DNA from 3 places in the Rhodocista pekingensis genome. Region 3 is predicted to be linked to each of the others. Evidence: riboswitches for the same ligand, from Rfam matches in the RefSeq annotation. Region 3 holds a riboswitch; each other region holds the start of a gene.
The links. Region 3 has a riboswitch for cobalamin ahead of metE (5-methyltetrahydropteroyltriglutamate--homocysteine S-methyltransferase). Riboswitches for the same ligand answer to the same signal wherever they lie in the genome.

Region 1 (7,255 bases), on a different contig from region 3:
ACGCCACCCTCAGCGCCGACTACCGCCTCGGCCCGGTCAACCTGATGGCGCGGCTGCGCTACTACGGTGAATGGACCGACAGTTCGGGCAACGCCACGGGCGACATCTTCCAGACCTTCGGGGCGGAGAGCTTCGTGGACATGGCCGTGACCTGGGACATCACGGACGCCTTCTCCCTGCGGGTGGGGGCCGAGAACGTCTTCGACAACTACCCCGGAGAGGCGACCTACCAGTCCAACCGCGGCCTGATCTACTCGCGCAACGCGCCCTACGACACCGACGGCGGCCAGTACTATGTCCGCCTGGACGTGCGCTACTGACCGGCCGGATGCCGGACGGGACGGGGCGGCTCCGGCCGCCCCGTTTCCGTTCGCGGCCGGGTGCGGGACTGTGAAAGGAGAACGGACATGGGCGTGACGCGGCGGGACCTGCTGCGGGCGGGCGGGGCCGGGCTGGCGGCCGGCGTGGCGGTTCCGGCCGGCTGGAGCGCGGCCGGGGCGGCGGTGCCCGATCTGCCGCCGGTGCCGGCCCTGGCGCCGTCGACGCTGGCGCGCGACACCGGCTTCTGGGAGGCGGTGGCCGGCCAGTACGATGCCACCCGCGCGGTGGTGCATCTGGAGAACGGCAACTGGGGCATGATGGCCCGGCCGGTGCTGGAGGACTACCGCCGGCACCAGGACCGGGTGAACCGGGAGACTTCCTACTACACGCGGCGGGAGTTCGGCCGCGACGCGCGGGAGGTGGTGCGCCGCGTCGCCGCCCTGCTGGGGGCGGGGGAGGACGAGATCGCCCTGACCCGCGGCGCCACGGAGGCGCTGCTCACCCTGATCGCCGGCTACCACCGGCTCGGGCCGGGCGATGCGGTCCTCTACGCCGACCTCGACTATGACAGCATGCAGGCGGGCCTGGAGTCCCTGCGCCGCCGCCGCGGGGTGGAGGTCGTCCGCATCGACCTGCCGGAACCGGCCACCCACCAGGGGCTGATCGACACCTACGAACGGGCGCTGGCGGCCAACCCGCGGGTCCGGCTGATGCTGCTGACCCATCTCAGCCACCGCACCGGGCTGGTGCTGCCGGTGGCGGAAATCGTCTCCATGGCACGGGCGCGCGGTGTGGACGTGATCGTGGACGCCGCCCACTCGCTGGGCCAGGTGCCGTTCGACGCGGCCGGGCTCGGCGCCGACTTCGTCGGCTACAATCTGCACAAATGGATCGGCGCCCCGCTCGGGGTCGGGGTCATGTACATCCGGCGCGACCGGCTGGACGCCATCGAGCCCCACATGGGCGAGCCGGAGGGCGCGCAGGGCATCCGCGCCCGCATCCACACCGGCACGACGGACTTCGCCACGCTGCTGGCCGTGCCGGCGGCGATCGACTTCCACCAGCGGATCGGCACGCCCGCCATCGCGGCGCGGCTGCGCCACCTGCGCGACCTCTGGGCGGAGACGCTGCGCGGCAGTCGCGGCATCGAGATCCTGACGCCGAAGGACCCGCGTCTCGCGGCCGGCATCACCTCGTTCCGCCTCGCCGGCAAGCTGTCGGCCGAGGAGAACGCGGCCGTCGCCCGGCAGTTGCTGGAGCGGTCCGGCATCTTCACCGTCCACCGCACGGGCGTGGCGAAGGGGGCCTGCGTGCGGGTGACACCGGCCCTCTTCACCCGGGAGGAGGACATCCGGAAGCTGACGGCGGCGCTCCGGCTGCTCGCCGGCGGCTGAGGCCGGCGGGCAGCGTCGGGGCGCTCGGACGCAAGGGTGGCGGGGTCAGCGGACCCCGCGCGGCGCCCAGAGATCGTCCTTGGCGCCGTTCTCGTTCAGCGTCCGCGCCAGGATGAACAGGTAGTCGGACAGCCGGTTCATGTAGCGCAGCACCTCGGGATTGACCTCCTCGGCCCGGGCCAGCGCCACCACCCGGCGCTCGGCCCGGCGGGTCACGGTGCGGGTCAGATGGGCGAAGGCGGCGGCGCGGGTGCCGCCGGCCAGCACGAAGTTCGCCAGCCGCGGCAGCCCCTCGTTCATCGCCTCCAGTTCGGCCTCGATCCGCTCCAGACCGCTGCCGTCGATGCGCAGGGCGGCCCCGGACTCACCGGGCATGTGCAGGTCGGCGCAGATGTTGTAGAGGTCGATCTGGATGGCGCGCAGCCGCGCATCCACCGCGGCATTGTCCTCCAGCATGGAGCGCAGCACGCCGATCATGGCGCCGACCTCGTCCACGGAGCCGTAGGCCTCCACGCGGTCGGAGCATTTCGGCACGCGCACGCCGCGGCCCAGGGAAGTTTCGCCGCCGTCGCCGGTGCGCGTCACCACTTTTGTCTTGCTCATCGTTCTCTCCCTTTCCGGTCTCTGTCGGGTGTCGCCGCGGGACGGCGGGCCGCAGCACCCGGCGGGGGCAGCGGCGGGGACGGTGCGGCGGTCCGCCCCCTCATTTAAGGCGCACCGGGCATCCGGCCACCATCAGCCAGGCCTCGTCGGCGGCCGCGGCGGTGCGCTGGCCCAGCCAGCCCACCAGATCGCGGAAGCGGCGCAACTCGGCTTCCATCGGCACCGGGCTCCAGCCGATCTCGTCACCGACGATGACCGTCGGCCACGGGGCGGCGCGCAGATGCCCCAGGACCGCGCTCCACTCGGCCAGGATCGTGCTGTCGTCACGGTCGAAGCGCATGGCGGCCCAGATCACGATGCTGTCCAGCACCAGCCCGGACGGCGGCGGGTCCAGCGCCGCGAGCGCGGCCGTCAGATCGTCCGGCGCCTCCAGCGTGCGCCAGCCCTCCGGCCGTTCCTCCTGGTGCCGGCGCACGCGCGCGAGCATCTCGGCGTCGGCGGGATCGACGCGGTAGGTGGCGGCGAACACGACGTTCCCGCCCCAGCCGCGGGCGATCTCCACGGCGCGGGCGCTCTTGCCGCTGCGCACCGGGCCGGTCAGGAAGGTCACGGCACCCATGGCATCGCCTCCGCTCTGGCCTGCACGTCAGACATGATGGATGATCACCTCCGCCACGGCGGCCAGCAGGGCGAGGCCCAGACCCGCCCGCCGGGCGCGCTCCAGGGCGCGGGGCAGGTCGTCCGGGCCGGGCACCGCCCCTCCCTCGTTCAGAACATAGTGACCCGGCTTGCCCAGGCGCAGCCCCAGGGCCATCGCCATGGCCGCCATCGGCCAGCCGCTGTTCGGCGAGGCGGTGCGCCGCGCCTCCGTTGCCAGGGCCGCCCGCCGGTCGCGGCGCAGCGCATCGGCGCCCAGCAGCGCCAGGGCCGTCAGCCGTGCCGGGATCAGGTTCAGCAGGTCGTCGGCGCGGGCGGCCACCTTGCCGGCCCATTCCCAGCGCCCGCGATAGCCCCACATGGCATCCGCCGTGTTGGCGAAACGGTAGAGCGCGGCCCCGGGCAGCCCCGCGACCAGGAACCAGAACAGCGGCGCCACCAGGGAGTCCGACAGGTTCTCCGCCAGGGATTCGATGGCGGCTTCGCGCACCTGCTCCGGCTCAAGCTCCGTGGTGTCGCGGCTGACCAGGGAGCCCAGCCGGGCACGGCCGGCCGCCAGCCCCTCGCGCAGGGCCGTCTCGGTGGCGGCGACCTCCGACAGGAGCAGGGTCAGGGCGAACATCGGCTTCAGCAGGAACGCCAGCAGCACCAGTTCCAGCCAGGGCGGCAGGTCGGAGACGAGCCATGTCGCCGCCCCCGCCACCGCCACCGTGGCCACCGCGCCGACGGCCCAGGCGGCGGCGCCGGCCGGCAGCGCCAGCCACGCCGGCAGGTCGGGGAGGCGGCGGCCGGCCTGCTCCAGGTACTGGCCCATCCAGATCACCGGATGCAGCCGCCCCGGCGGCTCCCCCAGGAAGCGGTCGATCAGCAGCGCAAGCAGGATGGTCATGGCGTGGCGCCCCCCCGGACCGCGGGCGCCGTCTGTCCGCCTCCGCTACCGGGGCCGGACGGGCAGGGGCGGAAGGCCGCGCTGCGGGGGGGAAGACCGTGCGTCACCGGGGTTCCCGTCACCGCGCCAGGGCCAGCAGGGCGTCGAGGTCCAGATTGGCCTCCACATGGTCGGCCAAAGCCTCCAGGGCCGCTTCGGTCCGCGCCTCGAAGTCGAGCGCCGAGGCCTGCGCCCCCACCCGCTCCAGCCAAGCGGAGCGGAACCCGTCCGACCCGAACAGGCCGTGGACATAGCTGCCCATCACCCGCCCGTCGGCGGAGACCGCCCCTTCGGCCTTCGGGGCCGAGCCGTCGCCCGCGTCCAGCATCAGCCAGGGCCGCTCCAGGCCCGGCCCGGTCGAGCGGCCCATGTGCATCTCATAGCCGGTGACGCGGCGGCCGCTGTTCCGGTCCAGCCTGTCGATCTCGACCAGCCGCTTGTCGCCGCCGATCTCCGTCTCGATGTCCAGCAGGCCCAGGCCCGGCGTCTCCCCGGCCGGCCCCTCGATCCCGGCGGGGTCGCGCACCACCCGGCCGAGCATCTGGAATCCGGCGCAGAGGCCGACGACCCGGCCGCCATGGCGGACATGGGCCAGGATGTCCACGTCCCAGCCCTGTTGGCGCAGCACGTCAAGGTCGGCGCGGGTGGTCTTGGAGCCGGGCAGCACCACCACGTCCGTGTCGGCCGGGATCGGATGGCCCGGCTGCACCCAGCGCAGGTCCACGCCCGGCTCGGCCGCCAGCGGGTCCAGGTCGTCGAAGTTGGCGACGCGGGACAGCCGCGGCACCGCCACCTTCAGGCCGCTGCCGGTGCCGGTGGCCGGCCGCTCCAGTGCCAGCGAATCCTCCGCCGGCAGGCGGTCGGCCTCCTCGAACCAGCGGACCACGCCCAGGAAGGGCCAGCCGGTCATGGCCGTGATCGTGCCGCAGGCCGGCTCGAACAGGGAGAAGTCGCCGCGGAACTTGTTGACGATGTAGCCGACGACGCGGACCCGGTCGGCCTCGTCCAGCAGGGCGTGGGTGCCGACCAGGGCGGCCATGGTGCCGCCACGGTCCAGGTCGCCCAGTACGACGACCGGCAGGCCCAGCCGCTCCGCCAGATGCATGTTCGTGATGTCCGAGGCGCGCAGATAGATCTCCGCCCCGCTGCCGGCGCCTTCCACGATCACCAGGTCCGCCTCGGCGGCCAGCCGCTCGAAGCTGTCCATGATCGGCGGCATCAGGCCCTTGCGCATCCGGTGATAGGTGCGCGCCGGACAGTTGCCCAGCACCCGGCCGCGCAGCACCACCTGGGAGCCGATGTTCGTCTGCGGCTTCAGCAGAACCGGGTTCATGTGGATGGACGGCGCCACCTTGCAGGCGCGGGCCTGGAGCGCCTGGGCGCGGCCGATCTCGCCGCGCGCCGGGGTGCCGTCGGCCTCCGGCGGGGCGTCCGCGTCGGGCACCACGGCGGCGTTGTTGCTCATGTTCTGCGCCTTGAAGGGGCGCACCACCAGACCGCGGCGGGTGAAGGCGCGGCAGAGCCCGGCCACCAGCATGCTCTTGCCGACGTCGGAGCTGGTGCCCTGGATCATCAGCGCGCGGGCGCGGCGCGGAGCGTCCGTGCTGCGCGGCGTGTAGACGATCGGGGCGAGGCCGTCGCCGGGCGTCGTCGCGGAATCGGACATGGACTGGAAGCCCCTTCAGACAGGAAGGGCATGGGCATGGGGAAGACCGCGGGACCCCGGCATCCCCTCTGAGGGCGGCCGGAGCGCGGGCATTCCACCGGGACACCCCGCCCGTGGACCATGGTGCGTCGCGGCAGGTCTCCTGGCTCGCGGGTCGTCGCCTCGGCCCGGCCTTCCCGGAACCCTTGCGGGTCCAGTGGCGCGAACGGGAAAGGCTCACCGCTGACAGTTGCGGGGGCAGCTCCGGCCTTGCCGCGTACGGCGCACCGGATTCCCTCTTAGCTTCCGCACCCCGGAGAGCCGGAAGAACCGTGACGGCTGAGCTTTAGGAGACGGCCATCCCCCTGTCAACGGCCGCCTGCGCCGCCGCGGGCGGACCGCATGGCGATCCGTCATGCCCCTCCTGCGCCGCCGGAGCTTGACTTGAGCAGAACCTGCAATTACGGTATTTAGCGTTACGGTCCCCTGGATGACACAATATGTAGTTATCCGATCTCGTTATCCGGGGGCTAAGAGGGAAGCCGGTGTGATTCCGGCGCTGCCCCCGCAACTGTCAGCGGTGAGCTGCCGACCTTTCATGTCACTGGTGCCGACCGGCACCGGGAAGACCGGACGGTGGCGCGGACCCGCGAGCCAGGAGACCTGCCGTAGCCCAGTCTACCAATCTTCGGACGGGGTGATCCGAAGGGAACCCGCCGGCGCCGCGCCGGGCGGTTCCCGACCCCTGTCCGCGTGCCGGAAGGGGAAAGACCCGCATGCCCGTTCATGCCCTTGCCACGCTGCCGCAGTCCGTGATCAAGCGTAGCGGTGAAGTGTCCGCCTTCAACGGCGACAAGATCCGCTCCGCCATCGAGCGCGCCGGCAAGGCGACCGGCGAGTTCGACGGGGCGGAGGCGCATCTCCTGGCGATCCAGGCGATCAAGGTGATCGGCCATCGCTTCCATACCGAGGCGCCGCATATCGAACAGATCCAGGACGTGGTCGAGCAGGTCCTGATCTCCGCCAACCATTTCGCCACGGCCCGCGCCTACATCGTCTACCGCGAGCAGCGCGCCCGCCTGCGGCGCGACCGCAAGACGGTGGTGGATGTCGAAACCTCGATCAACGAGTACCTGAACCGGGCCGACTGGCGCGTCAACGCCAACGCCAACCAGGGCTATTCGCTGGGCGGCCTGATCCTGAACATCTCCGGCAAGGTGGTGGCGAACTACTGGCTGTCGCACGTCTATCCGGCGGAGGTGGGCCGCGCCCACCGCGAGGGCGACATCCACATCCACGATCTGGACATGCTGGCCGGCTACTGCGCCGGCTGGTCCCTGCGCACCCTGCTGACGGAAGGGCTGAACGGGGTGCCGGGCAAGGTCGAGGCGGCGCCGCCCAAGCACCTGTCCAGCGCCGTCGGGCAGATCGTCAATTTCCTGGGCACCTTGCAGAACGAATGGGCCGGTGCGCAGGCGTTCAGCTCCTTCGACACCTATCTCGCCCCCTTCATCCGCAAGGACAACCTGCCCTACGAGCAGGTGCTCCAGTGCATCCAGGAGCTTGTCTACAATCTTAACGTGCCCTCCCGCTGGGGCACGCAGACGCCCTTCACGAACCTGACCTTCGACTGGACCTGCCCGGAGGACCTGCGCGATCAGGTGCCGGTGATCGGCGGCGAGGACATGGACTTCACCTACGGCGAGC
Region 2 (7,255 bases), on a different contig from region 3:
CGACAGGAAGGGGTTCGAACAGGGGGTGGTGAAGCTGCCGACGAACAGGCCGCTGGGCGCGATCTGGGCCACCGTCCGGTCGTCATGGAACATGAAGGTGGAATAGACCTCGACCGTCTCATTGAACTCGTAGCGGCCGAAGGCGCCCGCCGTATAGCGTTCGTCCGGACGCTGGTAGTAGTTCAGCGGCCCGAAATTGTAGAGGTCGGTCGACAGGTCGAACGGGCGGAAGCCGCCGGTGGCCTGATCGAGCGTCAGCTCCTGGTCGCCGCCGACGACGAAGTAGCCGGGATAGGTGGTGGCGGACCCGGCGCAGACATAGCCGGAGCCGTCGTCGTTGGTGCCCAGGGCGCAGGAGCTGTAGTCGCGCTTGGACTGCACGACGGGGTCGATCTCGCGGTAGCCGGCGTAGATCGTGATGTTGCCCTTGCCGTTGGCCGAGTTCATGCCCAGCACGCCGGTGATGTCGCGGGTGAAGCCGTCCGTGACATCGTCCTTGGGCAGCTCGTAGTTGGCGGCACGGACGACATCGGCCAGACGGTTGTCGTTCTTGTGCTGGAAGAAGCTGTACTGGGCGTCCACCCGGGCGCCCTCGAAATCGTCCTGCATGATGAAGTTGACGACACCGGCCACCGCGTCGGAGCCGTAGACCGCGGAGGCGCCACCCGTCACCACCTCGACCCGCTCCACCAGGGCGGCCGGGATCTGGTTCAGGTCGGGGGCGGAACTGGCGTCCGTGCCGCCCGGCGTGCCGGCGGGCAGCCGCTTGCCGTCCACCAGCACCAGGGTGCGGGTCGGGCCCAGGTTGCGCAGGTCCACCGTCGCCGTGCCGGTGGACCCGTTGGAGACGTTGCCGCCCTGGTCGGCGAAGGCCTGCGGCAGGTTGTTGACCAGGTCCTCGACCCGCGTCGTGCCCTGGAAGTCGAACTCCTCGCTGCCGATGACCGTCACCGGGCTCGTGCTGGTCAGGTTGCCCTGGCGGATGCGCGAGCCGGTGACGATGATCTCCTCGACCTGACCCTGCGGGGTCTGCGCCGCGGCCGGAAGGACGGTCGCCAGCGTTCCCAGTGCGGCCCCGGCCAGCATGGAGGCACGGAGCGTTCCGGGCACCCGGCGCGCCCGATGGTTCCCTGTCAGTCTGCTCATTCCCGGTTCCCTGTTCCGGCGGCCGTTGCGGCCTGCCGTTCGTTGTCGCGGGCCACCCGGCCGCGCCGGGTGACGGTTGCCGCCCCCCGTCAGCGCAGGCGATGCCGGGCAGGCCATTCCCGCGAGCTAGCATCGGGAACTTCGGATTCGGAATGTCGCGAAAGAGAAAGGGCGCCAAGATCTGGCGCGTGTTGAAAACTTGCAACAACTTACCCACTATAAAGCAGTATGATTTGTTTAGCGGTTGATTGCGTGGGTGATTTATTCACCCGACCGTCATAGGAAGGCGGGCATATCATGTGCGTGAATACATAGGCTGCGGGGCGCCTGTCCGGCGCATCCCCGCCCTTTCGGAAGGGGCAGTCTGCGCGAGGCGCCCAAGCGCGATGACGCTGCGGGCGTTCCCGCCCGGCGTCATGCCCCGACTCCGCCCGGCGGCGGATACCCTATCTGTGACGGGCCAGCTCGGCTGCCTCGAAGGCGGCAAGCGCCGCCTCCAGCCGCCACTGGGTCCGGGCTTTCTCGCTGCCGGCCAGGAACCCGGCGCAGGCCGGGCCGGGGGAGGGGATGCCGGGACCGTCGCCCGCGCAGGCGGGGACGATCCGGGTCGTCTCCGCATCGGCCCAGAGGTCGTCGCCGGGCAGGAAGCTGTAGCGCAGGCTGTCCCGCGACAGCCGCTTCACGGTCGCGTAGTCCAGCCCGAACCAGCGCACGGCCTTCACGTACTCCAGCGCCAGCGTCGAGCGGGAGACGCCCTGGTCGTCGGTGGCGAGCACCAGCGGTACGCCATGGGCGCGGTAGAGCCGGAACGGGTGGGTGTCGCGGTCCAGGTGCAGGATCTGCTCGTTGCTGGTCAGCAGCACCTCGACCGGGATGCGCTCCCGCGCCATCCGGTCCAATGTCGCGGCGGCGTCCGTCTCATAGGCGATGGCGGCGCCATGGCCGATCCGGTCTGCCCCGGCCACGGCGACGGATTTCGTGATGTGGTCGCGCAGGGCGGCCGGCGGCGCCAGCACCGGGGTCAGCTCACCGGCGTGCAGGGCGAGGTTCAGGTGCGGGAAACGGGCCGTGACGAAGCCCAGCACCCGCATCTGCGCGTCGAAGTCGCGCAGGGCCGACGGCCCGTCCTCCGGCGCCACGAGGTTGAGCCCGACCACGCGGGGATCGGCCCCCGCCAGGGTCGCGGCGAACACCGCCTGGACGAAGACCTCGGCCGGGGTGCCGCTCCGGTTCGCCTGGAGGATGTAGCGGATGCCGACGGCGCAGGCGGCCGGCCCGCTCCCGTCCGGGCCGCAGCCCAGCACCGCCCGCTGGCGCGCCTCGTGCCGGTCCAGATCGGCCCGGGCCGCCGTGACCGCCGCGTCCAGGGCCGGGCCGCGCACGGCGGAGAGCTGGGCGTCCAGATCGTCCGACCAGCGCAGGGTGGCGGCCAGGGCGCGCAGGTCGGCCGAGCGCAGGGACAGCATCTCCTCCAGATGCAGGATGTGCTCGTCCGCCGCGATGCGGGCCACCTCCGCCAGCATGTCACCCGTGCGGACGGCGGAGACGGCACCGAACCGGCCGAAGGTGGAGAAGAACTGGTCGCGCCCGTCCACCATGCCGGTGCCGGTGCCGCGGATCGACAGCGCGTTCAGCATCTCGCCATGGCCGCCGGGCGCCTTGGCGTGATCCGCCACCGCCGGCACCCCGTCGGCCGGGCGGCAGGGCGGCGGCAGGATGGCGCGGGCCGCGCGGTCGAAGCACAGCCCGTCCTGCTGCGCCCAGGTGACGAAGCTCTCGGCATAGACCGCACCGCTCAGATGGCTGTGCAGGTCGGCCCCCTTCGGCAGGGCCGTGAGGAACCGGGTGAGCTGCGCCGCGTCCGTCCGGGCCGCGTCGAACACCGCCTCCATGTCCATGGTTGACGGTTGCGTCGGTCCCCGCTCCGGCAGCGCCGCGCATCCCGTCGTCAGCAGGGAGAGGAGCAGCAGCAGGGGCAGGGCACGGCGCATCGGATCTGTCCGGGAAGGCGGAACGGAAGTGCCGATATGACCAGATCGGAGGCGCCGTGCAAACGGGGTATCGCCCGGTGCCGGGGGCGCATCGCCGCGATGGCGGGAACGAAGCGACCGGCCGGGCGTCATTACGGGTAGAACCGGGCGTCACTGCTGGTAGAAGGATGGCCACGGGCGGGATTTCCCGCCGCCGCTGGCCATCACTGAGGAGAAAGCATGTTCCGACCGTTGACGCTGGCCTCGACCCGCCTGACCGAACGCTTCCTTCCCGATCCCTATGTCCTGGTGCTGCTGCTGACGATTCTGGTGTTCGTCCTGGGCATCGCCGTCGAGGGCCAGTCCCCCCTGGCGATGGTGGAGCACTGGGGCAAGGGCTTCTGGCAGTTGCTGGAATTCAGCATGCAGATGCTTCTGGTGCTGGTCACCGGCTTCGTGCTCGCCAGCACGCCCGTCTTCGCCCGCCTGCTCGGGGCGCTGGCCACGCTGGCGCGGAGCCCGGGTCAGGCGGTCGTGCTGGTCACGGTCGTCTCCCTGGTCGCAAGCTGGGTGAACTGGGGGTTCGGGCTGGTGATCGGGGCCCTGTTCGCCCGCCAGCTCGCCCGCCGGGTGCGGGTCGATTACCCGCTGCTGATCGCTTCCGCCTACAGCGGCTTCGTCGTCTGGCACGGCGGCCTTTCGGGGTCGGTGCCCCTGGTCATCGCCACACCTGGCCATTTCACGGAGAAGATGATCGGCGTCGTGCCGACCAGCGAGACGATCTTCGCCGGCTTCAACCTGACCATCGTCCTGGCCCTGTTCGTGCTGATCCCCCTCGCCAACCGGCTGATGCTGGGGCATGGGGCACGCCCGGTCTTCGTGGACCCGGACAGGCTGACCGACCCGACGCCCGCGACCGGGGCCGTGGCGGAGCGGCCGGCCGAGCATCTGGAGCACAGCCGGCTGCTGGCACTGGCGATCGGGGGACTCGGTCTTGCCTATCTCGCCGTCCATGTCTGGGGCCAGGGCGGCGGCCTGAACCTCAACATCGTCAATTTCGGATTCCTGATGCTGGGAATCCTCCTGCACGGCACGCCCTACCGCTTCCTGCGCAGCCTGGAGGAAGCGGTGAAGGGCGCTGCCGGCATCATCATCCAGTTCCCCTTCTATGCCGGGATCATGGGCATGATGGTGGGATCGGGGCTGGCGCGCGATCTCTCGGCCTGGTTCGTCTCGATCTCGACGGCCCAGACCCTGCCGCTCTTCACCTTCTGGAGCGCGGGGCTGCTGAACATCCTGATCCCGTCGGGCGGCGGCCAGTGGGCGGTGCAGTCCCAGGTGATGCTGCCCGCCGCCCTGGAGCTTCAGGCGGACGTGCCGCGCACGGCCATGGCGGTCGCCTGGGGCGATGCCTGGACCAACATGATCCAGCCCTTCTGGGCCCTGCCGGCCCTGGCCATCGCGGGGCTGCGGGCCAAGGATGTGATGGGCTACTGCCTCGTCATCCTGCTGCTCTCGGGCGTCGTCATCTCCCTGGGCTTCCTTTTTCTGTAGGCGGTACCCCTGGCTGGTGGACGGTGCCGCCCGCTAAGGCGGCACCGGCGCCGGATCACCCGAGCTGCTTCAGGAGCGCTTCCTCGCCCGTGCGGCCGTGCCAGCGGTCGAACCAGACCACGTCGCGCAGCGGCGTGCGGGGCAGCCAGCCCGCCGCTTCCAGCTCCGGGTTCTGGAAGAAGTGCGAGACATAGCCGACGCAGAGATAGGCGATGGTCTGGATCGAGGCCGGGATGCCCAACGCCTCACGCAGGTCGGCATGGCGCAGGATGCTGACCCAGCCCACGCCGACATTCTCCGCCCGCGCGGCCAGCCAGAGATTCTGCACGGCGCAGACGGCGCTGTAGAGGTCCATCTCGCGCTGGTGCGTGCGGCCGACCACGACCGGGCCGGTGCGCTCGCGGTCGCAGGTGACGCAGATGCCCACCGGCGCCTCGACGATGCCCTCCAGCTTCAGCCGGCGGTAGGTCTCCTGCCGGTCGCCCTCGAACATGTCGGCCGCTTCGGCGTTCGCGGTCTGGAAGGCGTCGCGCACCTTCAGCTTCACGTCCGGGTCGCGCACGACGATGAAGTCCCAGGGCTGCATGAAGCCGACGGACGGCGCATGGTGGGCGGCCTTCAGGATGCGCCCCAGCACCTCGTCCGGGATCGGATCGGGCAGGAACTGGCCGCGCACGTCGCGCCGCTTGAAGATGCACTTGTAGACGCTGTCGCGCTCGGCGGCGGTGAAGTCTGCGTCGGCCTGATACGGGTTGGCTTCCATGGTTTCCCCTGCATGGGCAAGCATGGGTCACCGCCCGTCCACGGCGGCTTCCCAGGACGTTCCAGGCCGGTCTTCTGACTCAGGCTCAGCCCTTCCGGACACCTTCCCGGCCCGCGGGGCCAGTGGCATCCGTCCGGAAGGTCCCCTTCACAGCGCTGGGCGCGTGGCAGACTTCCACTGCCTTCCCGATTCTCCCGAAGGCATCCGGGCACCTGGAACGGCGCCATCGATACACGGATGCCGCCGGGCGATCCAGCGCGGCAACGCGCCCCGTCGGGGCAGGGACAGCAGGTCGCGGAAAAGGTCACGGGGCCGATACCGCGCGCGGTGCGGTCGGACGGCACGGGTCAGGTGGAGCGGTTGCGCCCGACGGGCTCAGGCGTTCCAGCAGCGCCGGGCCACGCGCAGCCAGTTGCCGCCCAGGACCATGTCCAGCTCGGGCGCTGCGAAGCCCAGCCGGGTCAGCGCCTCGACGATGCCGCCCAGGCTTTCGGGCGGTGCGATGGCGATGTCCGGCCGGTAGCCAAGCTCGGGCGACCAGCGGTCCCGGTGCCGGTGCAGCCAGGCGCGCAGCTCCTCCTGGTCGAACGCGTAGTCCAGGGCCAGACCGACATGCTGCGGCCCGACCAGATCGGCGACATAGGCGACATGGGCGGCGATCCGCTCCGGCGTCGGCTCCCCGCCCAGGAACAGGTCCACGCCGTTGATGCCGACCACCCCGCCCGTGGCGGCACAGGCCCGGATCAGATCGTCGCCGATGTTGCGCCCGTGCGCCTTCAGCGCGTGCGGGTTGGAGTGGGAGAAGATCACCGGCCGGTCGGCGCGCTCCAGCACGTCGCGCGCGGTGCGCCAGCCGGTATGGCTCAGGCAGACGACCATGCCGGCCTCCTGGATGGCCTGCACGGCACGGGCGCCGGCCGCGGTCAGGCCGGGATCGTCGTCATGGCAGCCGCCGCCGATGCCCGTGGTCCGGTTGTAGACCAGACTGATCCAGCGCACGCCCAGGGAGCGGTAGATCTCCGCGAATTCCGGGCGGACGGCGAGCGAGCCCGCCCCTTCGATGTCGAAGGCGACGCCCAGCCGGCCAGTGGCGGCGGCGTCCACCACGTCCTCGGTGCTGCCGGCCAGGCAGTACTCGTCCGGGCGTGCCTCGATCCAGTCGCGGAAGAAGGCCGCCGTCTCCATGATCTCGGTCGCCGGGGTCTGGTCCATCCCGACATTCAGGCTGACCATGGTGAAGCCGCTCTCGCGCAGGCGCTGGAGCTGTGGCAGGAAGCTGGCATCCCTGCGTAGCGGCATGCAGGCATGGTTGTCCCAGACGATCCGCGGCCTGCCCGTCATGTCCCGTGGCATCGGCCCCTCCCCGGTTCCGGCCATCAGCGTCCCCCGAAGCGTCCGGGGGCGAGGTCCGCGGCCGTGACGCCCTCGTCCCGGCAGTCCTGCGGCAGGGTGCCGTCCAGGATCAGCCCGGCGGCCAGCCGTCCCAGCGCCGGGGCGGTCTGCATCCCGTAGCCGCCCTGTCCGACCAGCCAGAAGAAGCGGTCCTCCCCCGGGTCGAAGCCCGCGACGGGGGTGCGGTCGGGCGCGAAGGTGCGCAGCCCCGCCCACTTCGCCTTCAGCGTCCGGAACTCCAGGTCCAGCGCCTCCTGGATGCGCTCGGCGGCGACGGCGATGTCATAATCGTCCGGCTGGGCGTCGCAGGGATCGGACGGGCTTTCGTCCGCAGGGGAGCCGAGCAGGCGGCCGCTCTCCGGCTTCACGTAGAAGCTCTCGTCCACGTCCATCACCATCGGCCAGCCGGCGGTGTCCAGCCCGGCCGGCG
Region 3 (7,255 bases):
GGTCGGGCAGGCGATCGGGGTGCTGCCGCCCTCGGCCCCGGTGCCGTTGCAGCTCTCGCAGGCGACGGAGGTCGGCACGCGCACCGTGGTGGTGGCGCCCTTGAAGGCGTCCTCCAGGGTGATTTCCAGGTTGTAGCGCAGGTCGGCGCCGCGGTTGCTGGTCTGACCGGCGCGGCCGCGGCCCATGAACTCCCCGAACATCTCGTCGAAGATGTCGGCGAAGCCGCTGCCGAAGTTGAAGTCGAAGCCCGCGGCCCCGGCGCCGGGACCGCCACGGCCGTTCTCGAAGGCGGCGTGCCCGAAGCGGTCGTAGGCGGCCCGCTTCTGGTCGTCCTTGAGGACGTCGTAGGCCTCGCTGATCTCCTTGAACTTCTGCTCGGCGGCCTTGTCACCCTGATTGCGGTCAGGGTGGTACTGCATGGCCAGCTTGCGATAGGCCTTCTTCAGGTCGTCGGCGCCGGCGCCCTTCTGGACGCCCAGCACCTCGTAATAGTCCCGCTTCGACATGGTGGCCCTTACCGTCGCCCTATCCCGTCCTCATGCCACCGCATGGCAGACCGCCCCGCCGTCCGTGGACGGGCGGGGCGATCGCCATGGCGATCGGATGCCGTGGCCGGATCACGCGGACTTCTTGCGGTCGTCGTCGACCTCCTCGAAGTCGGCATCGACCACCTTCTCGCCGCCGGACTCCGACGTGCCGGCATCGCCGCCGGGGGCGCCCGGACCGCCCGTCTCCTGGCCGGCCTTGTAGAGGGCCTCGCCCAGCTTCATGGACGCCTGGGCCAGGGCGTCGGTCTTCGCCTTGATGTCGGCGACGTCATCGGCGGCCATGGCCGTGCGCAGCTCGGCGATGGCGGCCTCGGCGGCGGACTTCTCCGCCCCCGGCAGCTTGTCGCCGTTCTCGGACAGGGTGCGCTCGGTGGTGTGGATCAGGCCGTCGGCCTGGTTCCGCGCCTCGACCAGCTCACGCCGCTTCTTGTCGTCGGCGGCATGCGCCTCGGCATCCTTGACCATGCGGTCGATGTCGGCGTCCGACAGGCCGCCCGAGGCCTGGATGCGGATCGTCTGCTCCTTGCCGGTGGCCTTGTCCTTGGCCGAGACGTTGACGATGCCGTTGGCGTCGATGTCGAAGGTGACCTCGATCTGCGGCACGCCGCGCGGGGCGGACGGAATGCCCATCAGGTCGAACTGGCCGAGCATCTTGTTGTCGGCCGCCATCTCGCGCTCGCCCTGGAAGACGCGGATGGTCACCGCCGTCTGGTTGTCCTCGGCGGTGGAGAAGACCTGCGACTTCTTGGTCGGGATCGTGGTGTTGCGGTCGATCAGGCGGGTGAAGACGCCGCCCAGCGTCTCGATGCCCAGCGACAGCGGGGTGACGTCCAGCAGCAGGACGTCCTTCACCTCGCCCTTCAGCACGCCGCCCTGGATGGCGGCGCCGACGGCGACCACCTCGTCCGGGTTCACGCCGCGGTGCGGCTCGCGCCCGAAGAACTGCTTCACCGTCTCGATGATCTTCGGCATGCGGGTCATGCCGCCGACCAGGATCACCTCGTCGATCTCGCTGGCCTTCAGGCCGGCATCCTTCAGTGCCGCCTTGCAGGGCTCGATCGTGCGGCGGACCAGATCGTCCACCAGGGCCTCCAGCTTGGCCCGGGTCAGCTTGATGTTCAGGTGCTTCGGCCCGGAGGCGTCGGCCGTGATGAAGGGCAGGTTGACCTCGGTCTGCATGGACGCGGACAGCTCGATCTTCGCCTTCTCCGCGGCCTCCTTGAGGCGCTGGAGCGCGAGCCGGTCCTTGCGCAGGTCGATGCCCTGCTCCTTCTGGAACTCCTCGGCGAGGTAGTCGATGATCTTGGCGTCGAAGTCCTCGCCGCCCAGGAAGGTGTCGCCGTTGGTGGACTTCACCTCGAACACGCCGTCGCCGATCTCCAGCACGGAGATGTCGAAGGTGCCGCCGCCCAGATCGTAGACCGCGATGGTGCCGGTGCCCTTCTTCTCCATGCCATAGGCAAGGGCCGCGGCCGTCGGCTCGTTGATGATGCGGAGCACTTCCAGGCCGGCGATCTTGCCGGCGTCCTTGGTGGCCTGCCGCTGGCTGTCGTTGAAGTAGGCCGGGACGGTGATGACCGCCTGGGTGACCTTCTCACCGAGGTAGTTCTCCGCCGTCTCCTTCATCTTCTGGAGGATGAAGGCGCTGATCTCGCTGGGGCTGTACTGCTTGCCGTGGCTTTCGACCCAGGCGTCGCCGTTCTTGCCGCCGACGATCCTGTAGGGGACCAGACCCTTGTCCTTCTGGGTCAGGGGATCGTCGTAGCGCCGTCCGATCAGGCGCTTGATGGCGAAGAACGTGTTCTCCGGGTTGGTCACCGCCTGGCGCTTGGCCGGCTGGCCGACCAGCCGCTCGCCGCCCTGGGTGAAGGCGACCATCGACGGGGTGGTGCGCGCCCCTTCGGCGTTCTCGATCACCTTGGCCTGCGCGCCTTCCATGATGGCCACGCAGGAATTCGTGGTGCCAAGATCGATGCCGATGACTTTGCTCATGATGTGCGACCTCTCGTTTCCGGCAGATCGGCTGCGGCCCGTGCCTGTCCGGCACCACACCGATCCCCCATGCAGCTTCTCACTGACATTGGTCTTCGGGCGGGAGAAGGGAATGCCCCCGCGGACGCAGCAGATATAGGCAGGTGCGGCAAAGGCTGCAACCGCCGCCATGGGGGGCAAGAAAGAGCCGCGGGGGCCGCCCCCGGCGGCGGCGGCGCAGCCTGCCCCCCGGACCGCGCTCCGGCCGCGCTCCGGCCGCCGGTGGCGCCGCCCCGGGACAAGCAGCCGATCCCGGACCGTCACAGACCCGCCAGAATACTCGTGTTAATGGTATATTAATGACCGAATGCCATCCATGGCCATGTAAGAAATGTATCGTTTCCGGTCCCGCCCTGACTGGGATCGGGCAACCCCAATTTCTTCAGGGCCATGCACTTTGGAAGTAAACCGGATACATTATATCTCCCAAATCGATCCGGTTTCGAATATCGTCATCGGGTCAGGCCGCGCGTCCGGCCGGTACGCTTCAGGGGGAAGCAAAAGCTTCGGGGTGGAGCAACGATGACGGAGTCGCGACGCGACATGGCCCTGGCCATCAAACGCTGCCTGGAAAGTCTGGCCGCCGATGCACAGAGCGGGAAACTGCACGAGGTGGCCTATCTGATCGGCATCGCCGCGCTGGCCGCGGAAGATGCCGCCCGCGCCGCCGAGCCCGCGGAGCTGCCGGACGACCTGCTGCACAAGAGCCCGATGGGACACTGTTAGGGCTCCCGGGGCGGGCCAAGTCGGGGGCGGGCCAAGCCGGGGGCGGGACGCACCGGTCCGGGGAGAAGCCCCGGACCGGCCGTCACGATGCGACGGCAGTCCGCCGTCAAGGTATGGCGCGCAGGGCCTTCGCCGCAGCCACCATGGCCGCCAGGGCCGGCTTCACCTCCTCCCAGCGGCGGGTCTTCAGCCCGCAGTCCGGATTGACCCAGATCTGGTCCGGCTTCAGCCGTTCCCGCGCCTTGACGAGCAGCGCGACCATCTCCTCCACGCACGGCACGCGCGGGGAGTGGATGTCATAGACGCCGGGTCCGATCTCGTTCGGATAGCGGTAGCCGGTGAAGGCGTCGAGCAGCTCCATCTTCGAGCGCGAGGTCTCGATGGAGATCACGTCGGCATCCATCGCGCCGATGGCCTCAATGATATCGTTGAACTCCGAATAGCACATGTGGGTGTGGATCTGTGTCTCCGGCCGCACGCCCGAGGCCGACAGCCGGAAGCACTCCACCGCCCAGGCGAGATAGGCGGCCCAGTCGGCGCGGCGTAGGGGCAGGCCCTCGCGGATGGCCGGCTCGTCGATCTGCACGGCCCGGATGCCGGCCCGTTCCAGATCCACCACCTCGTCGCGCAGGGCCAGGGCGATCTGGCGGCAGACGGTGGCACGGGGCAGGTCGTCGCGCACGAAGGACCATTGCAGCATGGTCACCGGCCCCGTCAGCATCCCCTTCACCGGCCGGTCCGTCAGCGACTGGGCATAGCCGGCCCAGTCCACCGTCATCGGCGCCGGGCGCGACACGTCGCCGAAGATGACCGGCGGCCGCACGCAACGCGAGCCGTAGGACTGAACCCAGCCATTGCGGGTGAAGGCGTAGCCGGCGAGCTGTTCGCCGAAATACTGGACCATGTCGTTGCGTTCGAACTCGCCATGGACCAGCACGTCGATGTCCACCGCCTCCTGCCAGCGGATCGCGGCCTCCGTCTCACGCCGCAGGAAGGCCAGGTAGTCCTGATCGGACAGGGTGCCCTTGATATGGGCGGCGCGGGCCTTGCGCACGGCATCGGTCTGCGGGAAGGACCCGATGGTGGTAGTGGGGAAAAGCGGCAGCCCCAGCCGGGCGGCCTGGAGCGGCCGGCGCTCGGCATAGGGCAGCCGCCGGGCCATCTCCGGCGTCACCGCCGCCAGCCGGGCGGCCACGGCCGCGTCGTGGATGCGCGGCGAGGTGCGGCGCGAAGCGACGGTCCGTGCCGCCGCGTCCAGCGCGTCGGCCACGGCCTCCCGTCCCTCCGTCAGGGCCCGGCCGAGCGTGGCCAGCTCCGCCATCTTCTGCACGGCGAAGGCCAGCCATCCGCGCAGTTCGTCGTCGAGGCCCGTCTCCCCCTCGCTGTCCACCGGGACATGCAGGAGCGAGCAACTCGGTGCCAGCAGCAGGCGCTCCGGCCTCAGCCGTTCCGCCACCGGCCCGATCCGGTCCAGAATGGCCGGCAGGTCGGCCCGCCAGACATTGCGGCCGTCGATGACGCCCAGCGACAGGGCCAGTCGGTCCGGCAGCCGTTCCAGCGCACGCTCCAGATCGGCCGCGCCGCGCACGAGGTCGAGGTGCAGGCCGGCGACGGGCAGCGCCAGGGCGGTCTCCAGATTGTCGCCCAGCGGCCCGAAATAGCTGGCGACCAGCAGCTCCAGGCCGGGCGCCGCCGCCGACAGCGCGGCATAGGCGCGGTGCAGGGCGTGGCGCGCGCCGTCGTCGAGGTCGAGCGCGAGGCAGGGTTCGTCGATCTGCACCCACCCGGCCCCCGCCGCCTCCAGACGGCGCAGCACCTCGGCATAGACCGGCAGCAGACCGTCCAGCAGCGACAGCGGCTTCAGGTCCGCATCCTTGGACTTGCCCAGCAGCAGGTAGGTCACCGGACCGATCAGGACAGGACGGGTCTGGATGCCCAGCTCCTTCGCCTCCAGGAACTCATCCACCGGTTTGGTGGAGGCGAGCTGGAAGCGCTGACCCGGTTCGAACTCGGGCACCATGAAGTGGTAATTGGTGTCGAACCACTTCGTCATCTCCTGCGCCGGCAGGCCCTCCCCGGCGGCAGGGGCGCAACCGCCGCCGCTGCGCCCCTGCGACCCGCGCGCCATGGCGAAATAGGTCTCCAGAGGCACCGGTCCGCCGGTCCAGCCATAGAGGGCGGGAACCGCACCGACCATGACGGAGGTGTCGAGGACCTGATCGTAGAGGGAGAAGTCGTTGCTGGGGATGTGCGTGATCCCCAGCGCCTGCTGCCGGCGCCAGTTCTCGGCCCGAAGGAGCCGAGCCGTGGCGAGCAGGTCGGCGGCACCGGTCCGGCCGGCCCAGTAGGATTCCAGCGCCGACTTCAGTTCGCGGCGCGGCCCGATGCGCGGCACACCCATCGTGGCGATGGGCACGGCTGCGCCGGGAAGGATTGGTTGCGACATTGGCATGGACCCCATGGTGGATGGGGGCAAAGGCCATAGCGGACGCGAAGGACAGGCCCGCAGCACCAGAGGACGGTCCGGCGCGGCCTGCCAAGGCGACACACCGGGACACCCCGCCCGTGGACGTTATCTGCCATGGCAGGTCTCCTGGCTCGCGGGTCATCGCCTTCCGCCGGTCTTCCCAGGACCGGTTGGTCCCAGTGACACATGGGGGCGGTCGGCTCGCCGCTGATAGTTGCGGGGGCAGCGCCGGACTTGCACCGGCTTCCCTCTTAGCCCCAGGGCAGCCACAGAGCCGCCTGGAGACCATGGCGGACCGAGCCTAAAGGCTCCCCCGGCCACGGTCAACGACACATAAAGAGTTCTTTATGTCGTTATGTCTGTCCACGGCGGCGGTTCTGCCGGGACCTTCCGGTCTGCGGTTCATTCCAGTACGGGAACATTCCGATCGGGGAACATTCTGCCCTGGGGTCCGGTGCGGGGGGCGCCCTTCACTCCTCGGCGGCGCCGCTGCCGACGATGGCGGTGCGGATCTCCCGCTCCAGCATGGCGAGCGTGGCCTGCGCCGTCTCCCCGCCATGGGCCGCTTCGGTCACGGCGAAGGAGAACAGGGCCAGCGTCGTCTGTCCGTCGCAGGCGGACCCGCGCAGCCAGAGATGGAAGCGCAGGGGCTCCCCGTCCTCCTCCCCGGCGGTGGCGAAGCGGGCCAGCACCTCGCCCTCGTCCAGCCATTCCACGCTGCCCTCGCCGACGCGGCCGTCGGGGCCGTCGGCGAACTGTTCGGCCGTCTGGCGCAGCACGCGGCGGGCGTCGCCGTCATCCTCGGCCCCGCCGTCGGCATAGCTGAAGGCGTGGACCGCCACCCGCAGGGTGCCGGAGCCCTCCTCGTCGCCGGAGAAGACGGCCAGTTCGCCGTCCTTCTCCGCGCTCCAGTCCCAGGGCACGCGGAAGCGGACCAGATCGCCATGGCCGACATTGCGCATGGTCACCCGCTCCACCGGCTCGCTGACCGGCAGCTCGGTGAACTCGATGCGGGCGGCCTCCTCGCCCAGCCGGTCGATCAGCTCGGCCAGCCCGTCCATCTCCGTGCTGCTGTCGGGCACCAGGAGCTGTACCGTCACCACCCGCACATGGTCGGGCGGGCGGAAATCGGCCACCTTCCAGACGAAGACCTGACGGTCGGGCGGCTGCGCCACGGCATAGGCGATCCAGCGCCGGTCGTCGTCCTCGTCCTCCGACGGCGCGATGCCGTGCGGCAGCACGTTCTCCCGGTCCAGATACTGGATCGCCTCCTCGGCGCGGACGCCGTAGGGGTTGCGGTAGGTGGTGAGCGAGATCAGCAGATCGACGGGATGCGCCCCCGGCGACTGGTAGGCCAGCCCGCCATCGTCCCGCGACACGCGGCGCCAGTCGGCGGGCACGCGCAGCCGCACCACCCCGTCGCGCAACGCCACAGGGTTCCAGTCGGCCGCCATCTCGCTGTCCAAGGAATCTTCCCACATG

Region 1: linked by a shared signal. The riboswitch ahead of ACFQPS_RS19720 (cobyric acid synthase) and the one ahead of metE (5-methyltetrahydropteroyltriglutamate--homocysteine S-methyltransferase) in region 3 are both predicted to bind cobalamin.
Region 2: linked by a shared signal. The riboswitch ahead of bluB (5,6-dimethylbenzimidazole synthase) and the one ahead of metE (5-methyltetrahydropteroyltriglutamate--homocysteine S-methyltransferase) in region 3 are both predicted to bind cobalamin.

Annotation. Positions count from the first base shown of each region.
Region 1 is NZ_JBHTCM010000028.1:282,018-289,272, reverse strand. It holds gene ACFQPS_RS19745 (TonB-dependent receptor plug domain-containing protein) at 1-320, shown strand, start outside; gene ACFQPS_RS19740 (aminotransferase class V-fold PLP-dependent enzyme) at 408-1,715, shown strand; gene ACFQPS_RS19735 (cob(I)yrinic acid a,c-diamide adenosyltransferase) at 1,761-2,318, opposite strand; gene ACFQPS_RS19730 (bifunctional adenosylcobinamide kinase/adenosylcobinamide-phosphate guanylyltransferase) at 2,419-2,937, opposite strand; gene cbiB (adenosylcobinamide-phosphate synthase CbiB) at 2,965-3,864, opposite strand; gene ACFQPS_RS19720 (cobyric acid synthase) at 3,983-5,569, opposite strand; cobalamin riboswitch at 5,685-5,898, opposite strand; cobalamin riboswitch at 6,014-6,233, shown strand; gene ACFQPS_RS19715 (ribonucleoside triphosphate reductase) at 6,325-7,255, shown strand, end outside.
Region 2 is NZ_JBHTCM010000025.1:140,499-147,753, forward strand. It holds gene ACFQPS_RS17895 (TonB-dependent receptor plug domain-containing protein) at 1-1,146, opposite strand, end outside; gene ACFQPS_RS17900 (adenosine deaminase family protein) at 1,593-3,137, opposite strand; gene ACFQPS_RS17905 (short-chain fatty acid transporter) at 3,357-4,670, shown strand; gene bluB (5,6-dimethylbenzimidazole synthase) at 4,726-5,433, opposite strand; cobalamin riboswitch at 5,481-5,664, opposite strand; gene ACFQPS_RS17915 (dipeptidase) at 5,809-6,786, opposite strand; gene ACFQPS_RS17920 (NAD(P)/FAD-dependent oxidoreductase) at 6,810-7,255, opposite strand, start outside.
Region 3 is NZ_JBHTCM010000006.1:4,422-11,676, forward strand. It holds gene dnaJ (molecular chaperone DnaJ) at 1-507, opposite strand, end outside; gene dnaK (molecular chaperone DnaK) at 619-2,541, opposite strand; gene ACFQPS_RS04935 (hypothetical protein) at 3,103-3,306, shown strand; gene metE (5-methyltetrahydropteroyltriglutamate--homocysteine S-methyltransferase) at 3,413-5,722, opposite strand; cobalamin riboswitch at 5,873-6,078, opposite strand; gene ACFQPS_RS04945 (hypothetical protein) at 6,244-7,239, opposite strand.